DNA from 3 places in the Streptomyces lydicamycinicus genome. Region 2 is predicted to be linked to each of the others. Evidence: riboswitches for the same ligand, from Rfam matches in the RefSeq annotation. Region 2 holds a riboswitch; each other region holds the start of a gene.
What was found. Region 2 has a riboswitch for glycine ahead of cycA (D-serine/D-alanine/glycine transporter). Riboswitches for the same ligand answer to the same signal wherever they lie in the genome.
Positions count from the first base shown of each region.

Region 1: another riboswitch for glycine. It lies ahead of gcvP (aminomethyl-transferring glycine dehydrogenase); the one in region 2 lies ahead of cycA (D-serine/D-alanine/glycine transporter).
Region 3: another riboswitch for glycine. It lies ahead of gcvT (glycine cleavage system aminomethyltransferase GcvT); the one in region 2 lies ahead of cycA (D-serine/D-alanine/glycine transporter).

Region 1 covers NZ_BBNO01000003.1:9,206-13,532, reverse strand. The annotation lists gene gcvP (aminomethyl-transferring glycine dehydrogenase) at 1-2,135, opposite strand, end outside; glycine riboswitch at 2,323-2,419, opposite strand; gene TU31_RS09315 (PRC-barrel domain-containing protein) at 2,534-2,917, shown strand; gene TU31_RS09310 (DNA polymerase IV) at 2,827-4,281, opposite strand.
Region 2 covers NZ_BBNO01000007.1:860,289-864,615, forward strand. The annotation lists gene gcvP (aminomethyl-transferring glycine dehydrogenase) at 1-1,407, opposite strand, end outside; glycine riboswitch at 1,559-1,654, opposite strand; glycine riboswitch at 2,008-2,104, shown strand; glycine riboswitch at 2,105-2,196, shown strand; gene cycA (D-serine/D-alanine/glycine transporter) at 2,478-3,962, shown strand.
Region 3 covers NZ_BBNO01000001.1:975,397-979,723, reverse strand. The annotation lists gene TU31_RS04235 (enhanced serine sensitivity protein SseB C-terminal domain-containing protein) at 1-284, opposite strand, end outside; gene TU31_RS04230 (enhanced serine sensitivity protein SseB) at 452-1,258, opposite strand; gene TU31_RS04225 (AAA family ATPase) at 1,348-1,995, opposite strand; glycine riboswitch at 2,294-2,389, shown strand; glycine riboswitch at 2,390-2,507, shown strand; gene gcvT (glycine cleavage system aminomethyltransferase GcvT) at 2,541-3,668, shown strand; gene gcvH (glycine cleavage system protein GcvH) at 3,792-4,169, shown strand; gene glyA (serine hydroxymethyltransferase) at 4,294-4,327, shown strand, end outside.

The DNA.
Region 1 (4,327 bases), on a different contig from region 2:
CAGAAGGTCTTGTGCAGGTTCAGATGCGAGACATCGCCGCCGAACTTGCCCGGCTCCGCGAGCCCGACCAGCGCATTGAGGTTGGCGCCGTCCACGTAGACCTGACCGCCGGCCTCGTGCACCGCCGCGCAGATCTGGGTGATGTGCTCCTCGAAGACCCCGTGGGTGGAGGGGTAGGTCACCATCAGGACCGCGAGCTCGTCCCGGTGCTTCTCGATCTTGGCGTGCAGATCGTCGGTGTCGACCTCGCCGTCCTCACCGGTCTTGACGACGACGACCTTCATCCCGGCCATCACGGCGCTGGCGGCGTTGGTGCCGTGCGCCGAGGACGGGATCAGGCAGACCGTGCGCTGCTCGTCGCCGTTGGCGCGGTGGTAGGCGCGGACGGCCAGCAGACCGGCCAGCTCGCCCTGCGAGCCGGCGTTCGGCTGGATGGAGACCTTGTCGTAGCCGGTGACCGTGGCCAGCCGCTCCTCCAGCTCCTGGATCAGCGTGAGGTAGCCCTGGGCCTGGTCGGCCGGCGCGAACGGGTGCAGCTGACCGAACGCGGGCCAGGTGACCGGCTCCATCTCGGTGGTGGCGTTCAGCTTCATCGTGCAGGAGCCGAGCGGGATCATGCCGCGGTCCAGCGCGTAGTCCTTGTCGGCGAGGGAGCGCAGGTAGCGCAGCATCGCGGTCTCGGAGCGGTACTCGTGGAAGACCGGGTGGGCGAGGTAGTCGTCGTTGCGCAGCAGCCCCTGCGGCAGCGCGTCGGCGGCGGCCGCGTCCAGCTGCTCGACGTCGCCGGACACCCCGAAGGCGCCCCAGACGCCGGCCAGCTGGGCCCGCCCGGTGGTCTCGTCACAGGCGATGCCGACCAGGTCCGCGTCGACCTGCCGGAGGTTGACACCGGCCTCGCGGGCGGCGGCGGCGACCTCGGCGGCCCGGCCGGGCACCCGCGCGGTCAGCGTGTCGAAGTACGTGCCGTGCGCGATCTCCACCCCGCCGGCCCGCAGGCCCTCGGCGAGGATCGCGGCGTAGCGGTGGGTGCGGCGGGCGATGGTCCGCAGGCCCTCGGGGCCGTGGTAGACCGCGTACATGCCGGCCATGACGGCGAGCAGCACCTGCGCGGTGCAGATGTTGCTGGTGGCCTTCTCCCGGCGGATGTGCTGCTCACGGGTCTGCAGCGCCAGACGGTAGGCCTTGTTGCCGTCGGCGTCGACGGAGACGCCCACCAGACGGCCGGGAAGGCTGCGGGCGAACTGGTCACGGACGGCCATGAAGCCGGCGTGCGGTCCGCCGAAGCCCATCGGGACGCCGAAGCGCTGGGTGGTGCCGACGGCGATGTCCGCGCCGAGCTCACCGGGCGAGGTGAGCAGCGTCAGGGCGAGCAGATCGGCGGCGACGGTGACGATGGCGCCCAGCTCGTGCGCCTGCTCGATGACGGCGCGGGGGTCCCGCACCGCACCGGAGGCACCCGGGTACTGAAGCAGCACACCGAACACTCCGCGCTCGGCGATCTCGGCCGGAATGCCGTCGGACAGATCCGCGACCACGACCTCGACGCCGGTGGGCTCCGCACGGGTCTCGATCACTGCGATGGTCTGCGGCAGACAGTCGGCGTCGACCAGGAAGACGCCCTGCTTGACCTTGCCGACCCGGCGGGAGAGCGCCATCGCCTCGGCGGCGGCGGTGCCCTCGTCCAGCAGCGAAGCGCCGGAAGTGGGCAGTCCGGTCAGGTCGGCGACCATCGTCTGGAAGTTCAGCAGCGCCTCCAGGCGGCCCTGCGAGATCTCCGGCTGGTAGGGCGTGTACGCCGTGTACCAGGCCGGGTTCTCCATGACATTGCGCAGGATCACCGGCGGGGTGAACGTGCCGTAGTAGCCGAGACCGATCATGGGCGCCAGGACCTCGTTGCGGTCCGCCAGGCCCTTCAGCTCCTGGAGCACCTCGGCCTCGGTACGGGCCTGCGGCAGGCCGAGCGCCTCGGCGCTCTTGATCACATCGGGTACGGCGGTGGCGGTGAGCTCGTCCAGCGACCCGAAACCGATGTGCGCGAGCATCTTCGCCTGCGCCGCGTGGTCGGGGCCGATGTGCCGGCGCTCAAAGGGGGTGCCGCGTTCCAGCTCGGTCAAGGAGATGCGATTGGTGGTCATCTGCGGGGGCCTCCTGGTCGGTACGACCTACGAGGGGCACCACGGCACGGGTGCCCGGACGGCCTCCCCCTCTGTCATTCAACCTGAGAGCTTCACCGGCCCGCGGGTGGCGGTCCGGCTTTCACCGTCGGTGAGGAGGGGTCCCGGCGCTGTGCCTTCCGTGGCCCGCCCTGCTTTCCAGAGTGACCTCGTCCATGCGGTACGTGTGCCTGAGAGATTCCGGGGAGGATTTGCTCCTTCGGCGCCCTGGTCGCGAACGACAAGGACTCTCCCGCACGGGGTCTGCGGCCATTCGCCAGCCTACCAGCGTGGCTCTCGAAGGCTCCTTCGAGTGGCCGGGGCATGAAATGTGCCGTTTGGTAGTTGTCAGAGGGCAGTTGCGACCAATTGGAGGGGCCGTGCAAACCGATATCGATCCCCGAAGCCTGATCGGCCGCAAAGCGTTCGACCGTAATGGCGCGAAGATAGGGACCATCGACGAGGTCTACCTCGACGATGCGACGGGGGAACCGGAGTGGGCGGCCGTACGCACCGGACTCTTCAGCCGGGATGCGTTCGTCCCGCTGGAGCCCAGCAAAATGGTCGGTGAGGGCCTGCACATCCCTTACGACCGCAAGCTGATCAAGGACGCGCCGGACTTCGGCGTGGGCCGCCATCTCTCCCCTGAGCAGGAACTTCAGCTCTATCACCACTACCGTCTGGATATTTCCTCCCCGACCGATCCGGTGTCCCCCGGCTCCGGCGACAAGAACTTCGGCAAGATCGCCGGCTCGGACGACTGACCGTCGGCCGGCGCCCCGCCCACCAGCGGCAGGGGCTCCCCCGGCCGCAGCGCCGGGTCCTCGACAGCAAAGGTCCGCACCCTCCCCGGTGCGGACCATGGCGTTTCGAAGCGGACGGTCACTCTTCCCACCCCGCTCCCCTGCACCCAGCCCGCGCCGTACTGGTCGTGGACCACGTCCAGCCCCGGATACCAGCGCCGCGGCCGCTCCTCCTCGGCCTCGTGCGGCTCCCGCTCCCCGGCGGCCTGCTCCACCGCCGCCGCGGTCGCGGCTTCCGCCGCCTCCCGCTCCGTCGCCGCCTGGGCGAACAGATCCTCCTGCGTGAAGTCCGCCAGCCCGCTGACCCCCACACCCAGCAGCCGCACCCCGCCAGTGGTGTCCACCGTCTCCAGCAGGCGCACAGCGGCCTCCCGTATCACCGCCGGGTCGTCGGTGGGCCCCCGGAGCGTCTCGGAACGGGTCAGCGTCGAGAAGTCGTAGTTGCGCACCTTGATGACCACCGTGCGCCCGGAGCGCCCGGCGGCCCGCAGCCGTTGTACGCACCGGTCCGCCAGCCGCAGCACCTCGTTCCGCACCCGCATCCGGTCGGTCAGATCGACTTCGAAGGTGTCCTCGACAGAGATGGATTTCGCGTCCCGCTCCGCCACCACCGGCCGGTCGTCCTGCCCCAGCGCCATCGCATACAGCCCCGCACCGTGTGCCCTGCCCAGCAGCCGCACCAGCTCGGCCTCACCGGCCTCCGCGGTCTCCGCGACGGTGTGGATCCCGGCCCGGCGCAGCGTCTCGGCCGTCGCGGGGCCCACCCCGGGCAGCGTCCGCACCGTCATCGGGCCCAGCAGCTCCCGTTCGGTGCCCGGCTCGATCACCACCAGCCCGTTCGGCTTGGCCGCCTCGGACGCGATCTTCGCCAGCATCTTGGCCCCGGCCAGCCCCACCGAGCCGGTCAGCCCCGTCGCCGACCGGATGTCCCGCCGCAGCCGCTCCCCCACGGCACGCACGGCCGCCGTCTCGGCCGGGACGCCACCCGCCTCCAGGTCGACGAACGCCTCATCCAGGCTCAGCGGCTCCACCAGCGGCGACAGCGCATGCAGCAGCTCCATCACCACGTCACTCACTTGGCGGTAGAGCGTGAAGCGAGGACTGAGATAGGCGGCGTTGGGACACAGCCGACGCGCCTGGGCCGTCGGCATCGCGGAACGGACCCCGAAGACCCGGGCTTCGTACGAGGCCGTGGAGACCACGCCCCGCACGCCGACCCCGCCGACCACCACGGGCTTACCGCGCAGGCTGGGCTTGGCCGCCTGCTCGGCGGCCGCGAAGAACGCATCCATGTCCAGATGCAGGATCGTCGGGGCAGGTCTCACATCTCCGATGCTGCCCCATGCCACTGACAATCGGCCCGATACCGGG
Region 2 (4,327 bases):
GGTGAGGAAGGGGGAAGTGCGACGCAGGTCCGGCGGAAGCGCCGCCGCAGCGCCCGCAGTCGGCCCGTCCAGGTCGTCCCCCACGCAGCCGAAGGCGTCGAGCACGAGACGGACGTGGTCCCGCGAGGTGACCTCGGAGCAGGAGATGCCGACGTGGTCACCGTCCACCAGCCGCAGGAGCAGCCCCTTGTCATGCGCGGCCGCGACGACCTCCTCGGCACGGCCGGGGACCCGCACCAGCAGGGTGTCGAAGAACTCGCGGTGCACCACCGTGATCCCGCTGTTCCGCAGACCAGCGGCGATGAGCGTGGCGTGCCGGTGCGTCCGTCGGGCGATCTCGGTCAGACCATCGGGGCCGTGGTAGACGGCGTACACCGACGCGACCACGGCGAGCAGGACCTGCGCCGTGCAGATGTTGGAGGTCGCCTTGTCACGTCGGATGTGCTGCTCGCGGGTCTGTAGTGCGAGGCGGTACGCCGGCCGGCTGGAGTTGTCCACGGACACGCCCACGAGCCGGCCGGGCAGGTGGCGTTCGAGCCCTTCACGGACCGCGATGTAGCCGGCGTGCGGCCCGCCGTAGAACAGGGGGACACCGAACCGCTGGGACGATCCCACGACGATATCGGCGCCGTACTCACCGGGTGGCACGAGCAGCGTGAGCGCCAACAGGTCGGCGGTCACGGTGACTTGCGCGCCGCGCGCTCGTGCCGCGGCGGTCACCTCGCGCAGGTCGCGGACGGCTCCCGAGCAGCCGGGGTAGGAAAGCACCACCCCGAAGAAGTCGTCCTCCGGCAGCGGTTCGGCCACGTCGATCTCGACGATCTCGATGCCGACCGCGGCGGCACGCGTGCGCAGGACGTCGAGGGTTTGCGGCAGGGTGTCGCGGTCGACCAGGACGCGGGAGCGACCACCCTTGCCGGCGACACGACGCATGACCGTGACGGCCTCGGCGACCGCCGTGGCCTCGTCGAGCAGCGACGCGTTGGCGGTCGGCAGTCCGGTGAGGTCTCCGACCACGGTCTGGAAGTTGATCAGCGCTTCGAGCCGGCCCTGGCTGATCTCCGGCTGGTAGGGCGTGTAGGCGGTGTACCACGACGGGTCTTCCAGCACATTGCGCCGGATCACCGCCGGCGTGGTCGTCGCGTGATAGCCGAGTCCGCTCATCGGGACGGCCACGGTGTTCCTGCTCGCGAGCTCCTGTAGCTCGGCGCGGGCCTCGGCCTCGGTGGCGGCGGCAGGCAGGTTCAGGTCGGAAGTGCTTCGGATGCCGCTCGGGACGGCGGCGTCGATGAGGGCGGTCAGCGTCGGGTAGCCGACTTCGGCCAGCATCTTGGCGCGGTCGGCGTCGCTGACGCCGATGTGGCGGGTGGCGAACTCACCCGACGCGGAGGACTCGGGGAAGGTCATGGTGGGAGGCTCCCTGTGGGGGCACCGCAAACGCGGCACCGTGGATGGGTGGCCTCCCCGCTCTGTCATCGGAACCTGAGAGCTTCACCGCCGGGTCCGGCGGTTTGCACCGTGGGCGCAGGACATTGACGTCCTGTCTTTCCAGAGTCGCCTAGCCGAAGCGGTAGTTGGGCCTGAGAGATTCTGGGGAGAGTTGCTCCTTCGGCGCCTCGCCAAGGGTGGACGAGGGCTCTCCCGCTTCGGTTCGAACAGCGCGATGTGGAGTTGTGGGGCCCGACGGTAAGGCCGGGGAGTTTCCGGGGAGGATTGGCTCCTTCGGCGCCGCGTCGTCACATGACGTGGGCTCTCCCGCGCAGAATCGGCAGCGGTGTAGATGCTGTCGGATCTTGCCGGACGCAACGTACGGGCACCGGAACACAGCCGTCAAGAGTCCGCTCGGTCTACGTGCCGGTAACGGCTCGGCCCGGGATGCGCGCCGTGAGCTGCACAAATGCCGTCCCGCACGGGTGAGTGCCGCACTACTCGAAAGTAATGTCCAGCGTTCGGTCGGTCCCTTGACCGGCCGCTCATGTCGACCTAATCTCACCGCACATTGCCGTTCACCCCGGAGCGGGAGAGCACTGGATCAGCCAGACCCAGTCGCCGAAGGAGCAAATCCTCCCCGGAAACTCTCAGGCACCCCTACCGCTCGGGCAGGCAACTCTGGAAAGCAGGCGCCGACGCGCCTCGCCGACGGTGCAAGCCGCGCGCTGAGCGCGGCGAAGCTCTCAGGCTCATGACAGAGGGGGAGGCTCACTCGGCCGCACGGACTCCTGCCCGTGCTCGACAATCGAGGAGTCCCCTGATGGCTCTCCCGCCGCCTCTTCCCTGACCGCCGCCCCTGCCGGCTCCCGGGCTGATCTTCGATCTTCTATGTGGGCCCGTTCAGCATACTGACACCGCTCGGGTCGGCTACCGCACGCCCGCGCGCAGTCCCACCCTGCCGCTCGCCCCCTGGGGGCGCGTGGTCATTCTCCGAGATACCGCCTGTCCCGTGCCCGCACGGGACTTGAGATCCGCGAGGTTTGCCCATGCCTGAACGCAGTGACACCGGCTCGACCACCGTGCCGGACCAACCGGCGGCCGGATCGACACCCCCGCCCGAGGGCGAGCAACACCTCTCCCGCCAACTGTCCAACCGGCACATCCAGCTCATCGCGATCGGCGGTGCGATCGGAACCGGCCTGTTCATGGGCTCCGGCAAGACGATCTCGCTGGCCGGGCCCTCGGTGATCTTCGTCTACATGATCATCGGCGTGATGCTCTTCTTCGTGATGCGGGCGATGGGGGAGCTGCTGCTCTCCAACCTGCGCTACAAGTCCTTCGCCGACTTCGCGGCCGACCTGCTGGGGCCGTGGGCCGGCTTCTTCACCGGCTGGACCTACTGGTTCTGCTGGATAGTCACCGGCATCGCCGACGTCATCGCCATCTCCGGGTACGTGTCCTACTGGTGGCACGACCTACCGTTGTGGATACCGGCGTTGGCCGCCGTCATCCTCTTGATCGCCTTGAACCTGCCCACCGTGAAGGCGTTCGGCGAGACCGAGTTCTGGTTCGCGCTGATCAAGATCGTCGCGATCGTGGCGCTGATCGTCGTCGGGCTGGTCATGGTGTTCGGTCACTTCCAGGCGCCCGGGGGTGCCGCGGCAAGCTTCTCCAACCTCTGGAACGACGGAGGGTTCTTCCCCACCGGCCCCATGGGGTTCGTCGCGGGATTCCAGATCGCGACCTTCGCCTTCGTCGGCATCGAACTGGTCGGCACCACCGCGGCCGAGGCGGAGAACCCGGAACGGAACCTGCCCAAGGCGATCAACTCGATCCCGGTGCGCGTGATGCTGTTCTATGTCGTCGCGCTGATCGTGATCATTTCGGTCACGCCCTGGCGCGAGATCAGTGCGGACCGCAGCCCGTTCGTCGTGATGTTCACTCTTGCCGGTCTGGGTTTCGCCGCCTCGGTGATCAACTTCGTGGTGCTGACCTCGGCCGCATCATCCGCGAACTCGGGCATCTACTCCACCTCACGGATGGTGTACGGGCTGGCCCGGGAGGGCGACGCCCCGGCGCGCTTCGGCAGACTCACCTCCAGGAAGGTACCGGCCAACGCCCTGCTCCTCTCAGGGGTGTTCCTGCTCGCCGGAGTCGTCATGGTCGCCATGGACAACTCGATCATCGAGGCCTTCACCTTGGTGACGACCGTGTCCGCCGTGCTGTTCATCTTCGTCTGGTCGATCATCCTGATCAGCTACCTCGTGTACCGCAAGCGCCGTCCGCACCTGCACGAGGCGTCGAAGTTCAAGATGCCCGGCGGCATCGTTATGTGCTACGTCGTGCTCGCGTTCTTCGCGTTCCTCATCTGGGCACTGACCCAGGAGCCCGACACGCTGCGGGCCTTGCTGGTGACCCCGGTGTGGTTCGCCATCCTCGGCATCGCGTGGGCGGGTCTCCGCCGTCGCCCCCGCCATGTGGCCCGTGAGGCCGCCTTCCGGTCCGAACTCGACGGTGCACAGCAGGACTGACGCGCCACCGGACCCTCAGACCGGCACCGATCGCAAGCGCCGTTCCCGGCAGATGGGAACGGCGCTCGCCTTCGGAGTGCTTACCACTCTCACCGCAGCACACGTCTGACAGGCACTCGGGACTTCATATTCCGCCGCTGGGTTGCGCTTCCACCACGGACGACCGATGCGAGGACACGGCGCGTCCGTACCCCGCGTGGCCCAGCTCTTCAGGCACGCCCAGCTGTGAGAGCCAGACGAGAAGCCCCGCCGGAATGCTTCCGGCGGGGTTTCTTCTGCGTGCGGTGGGGCTATTGGGCGTCGCCGGAGCGGGCCAGTCGGACGAGCCGGGTTTCCGCGAGGCGGGCGCCTATGTGCCTTCCTTT
Region 3 (4,327 bases), on a different contig from region 2:
ATTTCGGTACCGGTGACCACCTCGTGGTCACGGTTCCAGCCGGAGGCGGCGAGTTCGGGTGCCGAGGTCACACACGGCGCATAGCCGAGGCCCTCGACCTCCATGTTTCCGTACTGCGCATCGGGCGTACCGGCCCGGCCCTGCCAGAGCAGCATCCAGACCTGGCCCGCGGCGAGCGCGTGCAGCAGTGCCTCATAGGCGTCGTAACGGCCGGGCGAGACCTGCTGGAGCAGCTGCTCCAGCTGTCCGGCCGCCGCCGGCCCCTGATGCGCACCCGCGCTCACGTGGTCCGTCCCTTCTCTCAGCAGGGCACGTGAGGGTGCGCCCGCCTGTCATCCAACCAGCTTAGGGCTTGCCGATGGGCCAGGGCCGGAAGGCCGCGGTGTCCGGTGCACTGCACTCGCCGCGCTCGCTCCGTCGCGGGCCCGGCCCCGGCCCATCGGGCAAGCCCTTACGAGTGGTCACGACTGTAGAAGGGCCGCACGCGCTCCAGTATCCAGTCGGCGACCGGGTCACCCTGGGCGAGGTCGAGCATGACGAGTTGTACGGGCCAGGGCAGCGGTACCGCGCCGAGCGCACGTCCGAGGGCTGACAGTACCGCCTCGCGGGCCGTGCCGTCGTGCAGCGCGGTGGCATCCGCCGCGACCTGAACACCGACGAACAGCGCGGGCGTGTCGCCCTCGACGCTTGCCAGGGCACGCCGGGCAGTCAGGACAATTCCGGCGCCCGAGAACTCCAGCCCGGCCGAGGCCAGGAAGTCCACCGGCTCGTCCTGCCAGTCCGGCTCGAAGAGCCGTACCCGGCCGCCGCTCGGCAGCCCCTCGAACTCCGGCTGCCCCAGCCCCCGGTCCCGGCACAGTTCGGCCACCGCGGGCGGCGGCAGCGGGACGCCGACCGTGCCGTCGGGGTTGACCGCGATGCCGATCTGCGGCGGCAGGCCGCGGGCGAACTCCCGGGCCGGGGCGACGGTGAAGGACATATGCGAGCCGATCACCCGCAGGAATTCCTGCTCGGAGCTGTAGACCGGGACGTAGTGCGCACCGTCGAGCTCGACGGTGGGCAGATCGAGGCCGCGGGCGCCGGGACCCGCGCTCTCCGGGCCGCCGCCTTCGGGCAGCGGCACCCACAGCCGGCTACGGCCCAGGACCTCGACGATCCGGCCACCGGCGCCCGGGTGTCCGACGGACGCGGACAGCACCTCTTCGAGCTCGTTCGCCGGCCATGCCAGCTGCGGTATCCCCTGCTCCGGAAATGTCATTCGTCCCACCCGTTCCAAACCGCGCCATCTGGCCAAAGACCCTAGACGAGAAGGCGCGCGGTGTGGTGTGCGGGGGCGCGTCCGGCGACTCAGTGGAAGGTGACGGTCTCCAGGGCGCTCGCCGCCCGCCGGTCGAGGAGGACGGCAGAGCAGAAGCCCTTCGGCAGCCGGGCCGATTCCGCGGCGCCGACCAGCCGGCCCACCGCCCCGCGGTGCCGGGCGAAGGCGTACCCCGACACCCCGCGACCCCGTGACTCCTGGCCGGAAAGCGCCACCTCGGGCGCCACATCGAGCAGCACCAGATGCGCCCCGCGGCCGCCGCGCCGCGCCGCGCGCGCGATCCAGCGGCGCACCCACGCCAGCGTCCCGCAGTCGTGCACCACCACACTGGCGCCGGAGCGCAGCGCACGGCCCAGGGTCAGATAGTGGGCGGCCCGGACCAGCGGGCGGTAGAGCCCGTACGGCAGCCGGCGCAGCCTGCCGTGCTCCCAGCGCTCGCGGACGTCCTGGGAATCGATGCGGTGCACGACGGCGCCGTGCCCGTCCAGCGACGGCACGACCCGGTGCATCAGGGTGCTCTTGCCGCTGCCCGGCAGCCCGGAGACCACCACCAGGTCGCCGGCCGGGAACCGCAGCTCGGTGGCGCCGGGCGGGCGCCGCTCGCCCCGCAGGTCCACGACCGCGGTGCGGCGTCCGGGCCGGATGACGGCCCGCCGCGCACGGCCGGGCCGCGACATGGCGGCGGACGGCGCCGTCGGCACGGCGTCCGGGGGCACGACCCCTGAAGTCGCCCCGAATGCCGCTTCGCTGTGCACCGTGATCGCCCTCCCCGCCCGTTCTGGTCCGGTTCGAGTCCGTCCCCTACCCGCAGAGTGTCAAGAAAAGGTAATGCCCATCAAGGCGATTGTCCGATCTGCCCACGTCGTGGGCGGGGCGGCGGCGGGGGCTCCTTTATCCGGCGTTCCCGTGCAATGATGTGGCCGCCACGTGCACATCACAGCTCACCCGTGCACCGCCAACTGCATACCGGCCGCTTGAACCCGCGCGGGAGAGTCCCCGGCCGCCACGGCGGGGCGCCGAAGGAGCAAGTCCTCCCTTGAATCTCTCAGGCCCCTATACCGCACGGGCGAGGCAGATCTGAAAAGCGAGCCGCCGCCCGGCTGACGGGGCGGCTCCACCCAAGGTGCAAACCGGGTCCTTTCGCGGGATACCGGTGAACCTCTCAGGTTCCGATGACAGATGGGGAGAACGTCTTGTCACCCCTGCCTGGGAGCCCAGAACCATGACTGATGCCCCCCGCCGTACCGCGCTGGATGCCACCCATCGCGCGCTCGGCGCGACCATGACCGACTTCGCCGGCTGGGACATGCCGCTGCGCTACAGCAGCGAGCGGGACGAGCATGTCGCCGTCCGTACCCGCGCCGGACTCTTCGACCTCTCCCACATGGGTGAGATCACCGTCACCGGGCCGCAGGCCGCCGACCTGCTCGACTACGCGCTGGTCGGCAACATCGGCGGCGTCAAGACGGGCCGCGCCCGCTACACCATGATCTGTGAGGAAAAGGGCGGCATCCTCGACGACCTGATCGTCTACCGCCTCGCCGACCAGGAGTACATGGTCGTCGCCAACGCCTCCAACGCCCAGGTGGTGCTGGACGCGCTGACCGCTCGGGCGGGCGGCTTCGACGCCGCGATCCGCGACGACCGGGACGCCTACGCACTGCTCGCGGTGCAGGGCCCGGAGTCCCCCGGCATCCTCAAGAAGCTGACGGACGCCGATCTGGACGGTCTGAAGTACTACGCGGGGCTGCCCGGCACGGTCGCCGGGGTGCAGGCGCTGATCGCCCGTACCGGCTACACCGGTGAGGACGGCTTCGAGCTGTTCGTCCGGCCGGCCGACGCGGTCGCCCTCTGGGAGGCGCTGACCGAGGCGGGCAAGGACGCCGGTCTGGTGCCCTGCGGGCTGTCCTGCCGGGACACCCTGCGCCTGGAGGCGGGCATGCCGCTCTACGGGCATGAGCTGACCACCGCGACGACGCCGTTCGACGCGGGCCTGGGCCGGGTCGTGAAATTCGAGAAGACCACCAACGGCGGGGACTTCGTGGGCCGCGACGCCCTGGCCGAGGCCGCCGAGCGCGCCGAGACCCGGCCGCCGCGCAAGCTGGTCGGGCTGATCGCCCAGGGCCGCCGGGTGCCGCGGGCCGGATACCCGGTCGTCACGGCCGACGGCACGGTCATCGGCGAGGTCACCTCCGGGGCCCCGTCCCCCACGCTCGGCAAGCCGATCGCCATCGCCTATGTCGACGCGGCCTACGCCACGGCGGGCACGGAGGGTGTCTGCGTGGACATTCGTGGAAGCCATGAGCCGTACGAGGTCACTGCGCTGCCGTTCTACAAGCGGCAGAAGTAACCGTTCATCCACGGCAGGCGGCGGCGCGCGCCCGCGCGTCTCACTGCGCAAGACGTGCCCCCGGACTTCGTCCGGAGGTGCCCCCCTTCACGATCACACCCTCGCGTACAGGAGAATCGAGCCATGAGCAACCCCCAGCAGCTGCGCTACAGCAAGGAGCACGAGTGGCTGTCGGGCGCCGAGGACGGCGTCTCGACGGTCGGCATCACCGAGCACGCGGCCAACGCGCTCGGCGACGTCGTCTACGTACAGCTCCCTGAGGTCGGCTCCACGGTCGCGGCGGGCGAGACCTGCGGTGAGCTGGAGTCGACCAAGTCGGTCAGCGACCTCTACTCGCCCGTCGACGGTGAGATCGCCGAGATCAACGAGGATGTCGTCAACGACCCCTCGCTGGTGAACTCCGCCCCGTTCGAGGGTGGTTGGCTGTTCAAGGTGAAGATCAGCGGCGAGCCGGGCGACCTGCTCTCGGCCGACGAGTACGCCGCCTTCATCCAGAGCTGAGCCCCGGCTCTCCCCCGCTCCCGGGCCCGCCCGGACGGGAGCCCCGACCGCCACCGCCCGCGCGGAAGCTCCCCCGGACCCGTCCGGAGAGGCCCCTCGCGCCCCTGACTCCCCAGGAAAACTCATGTCGCTTCTCAACAGCTCCCTCCATGAGCTCG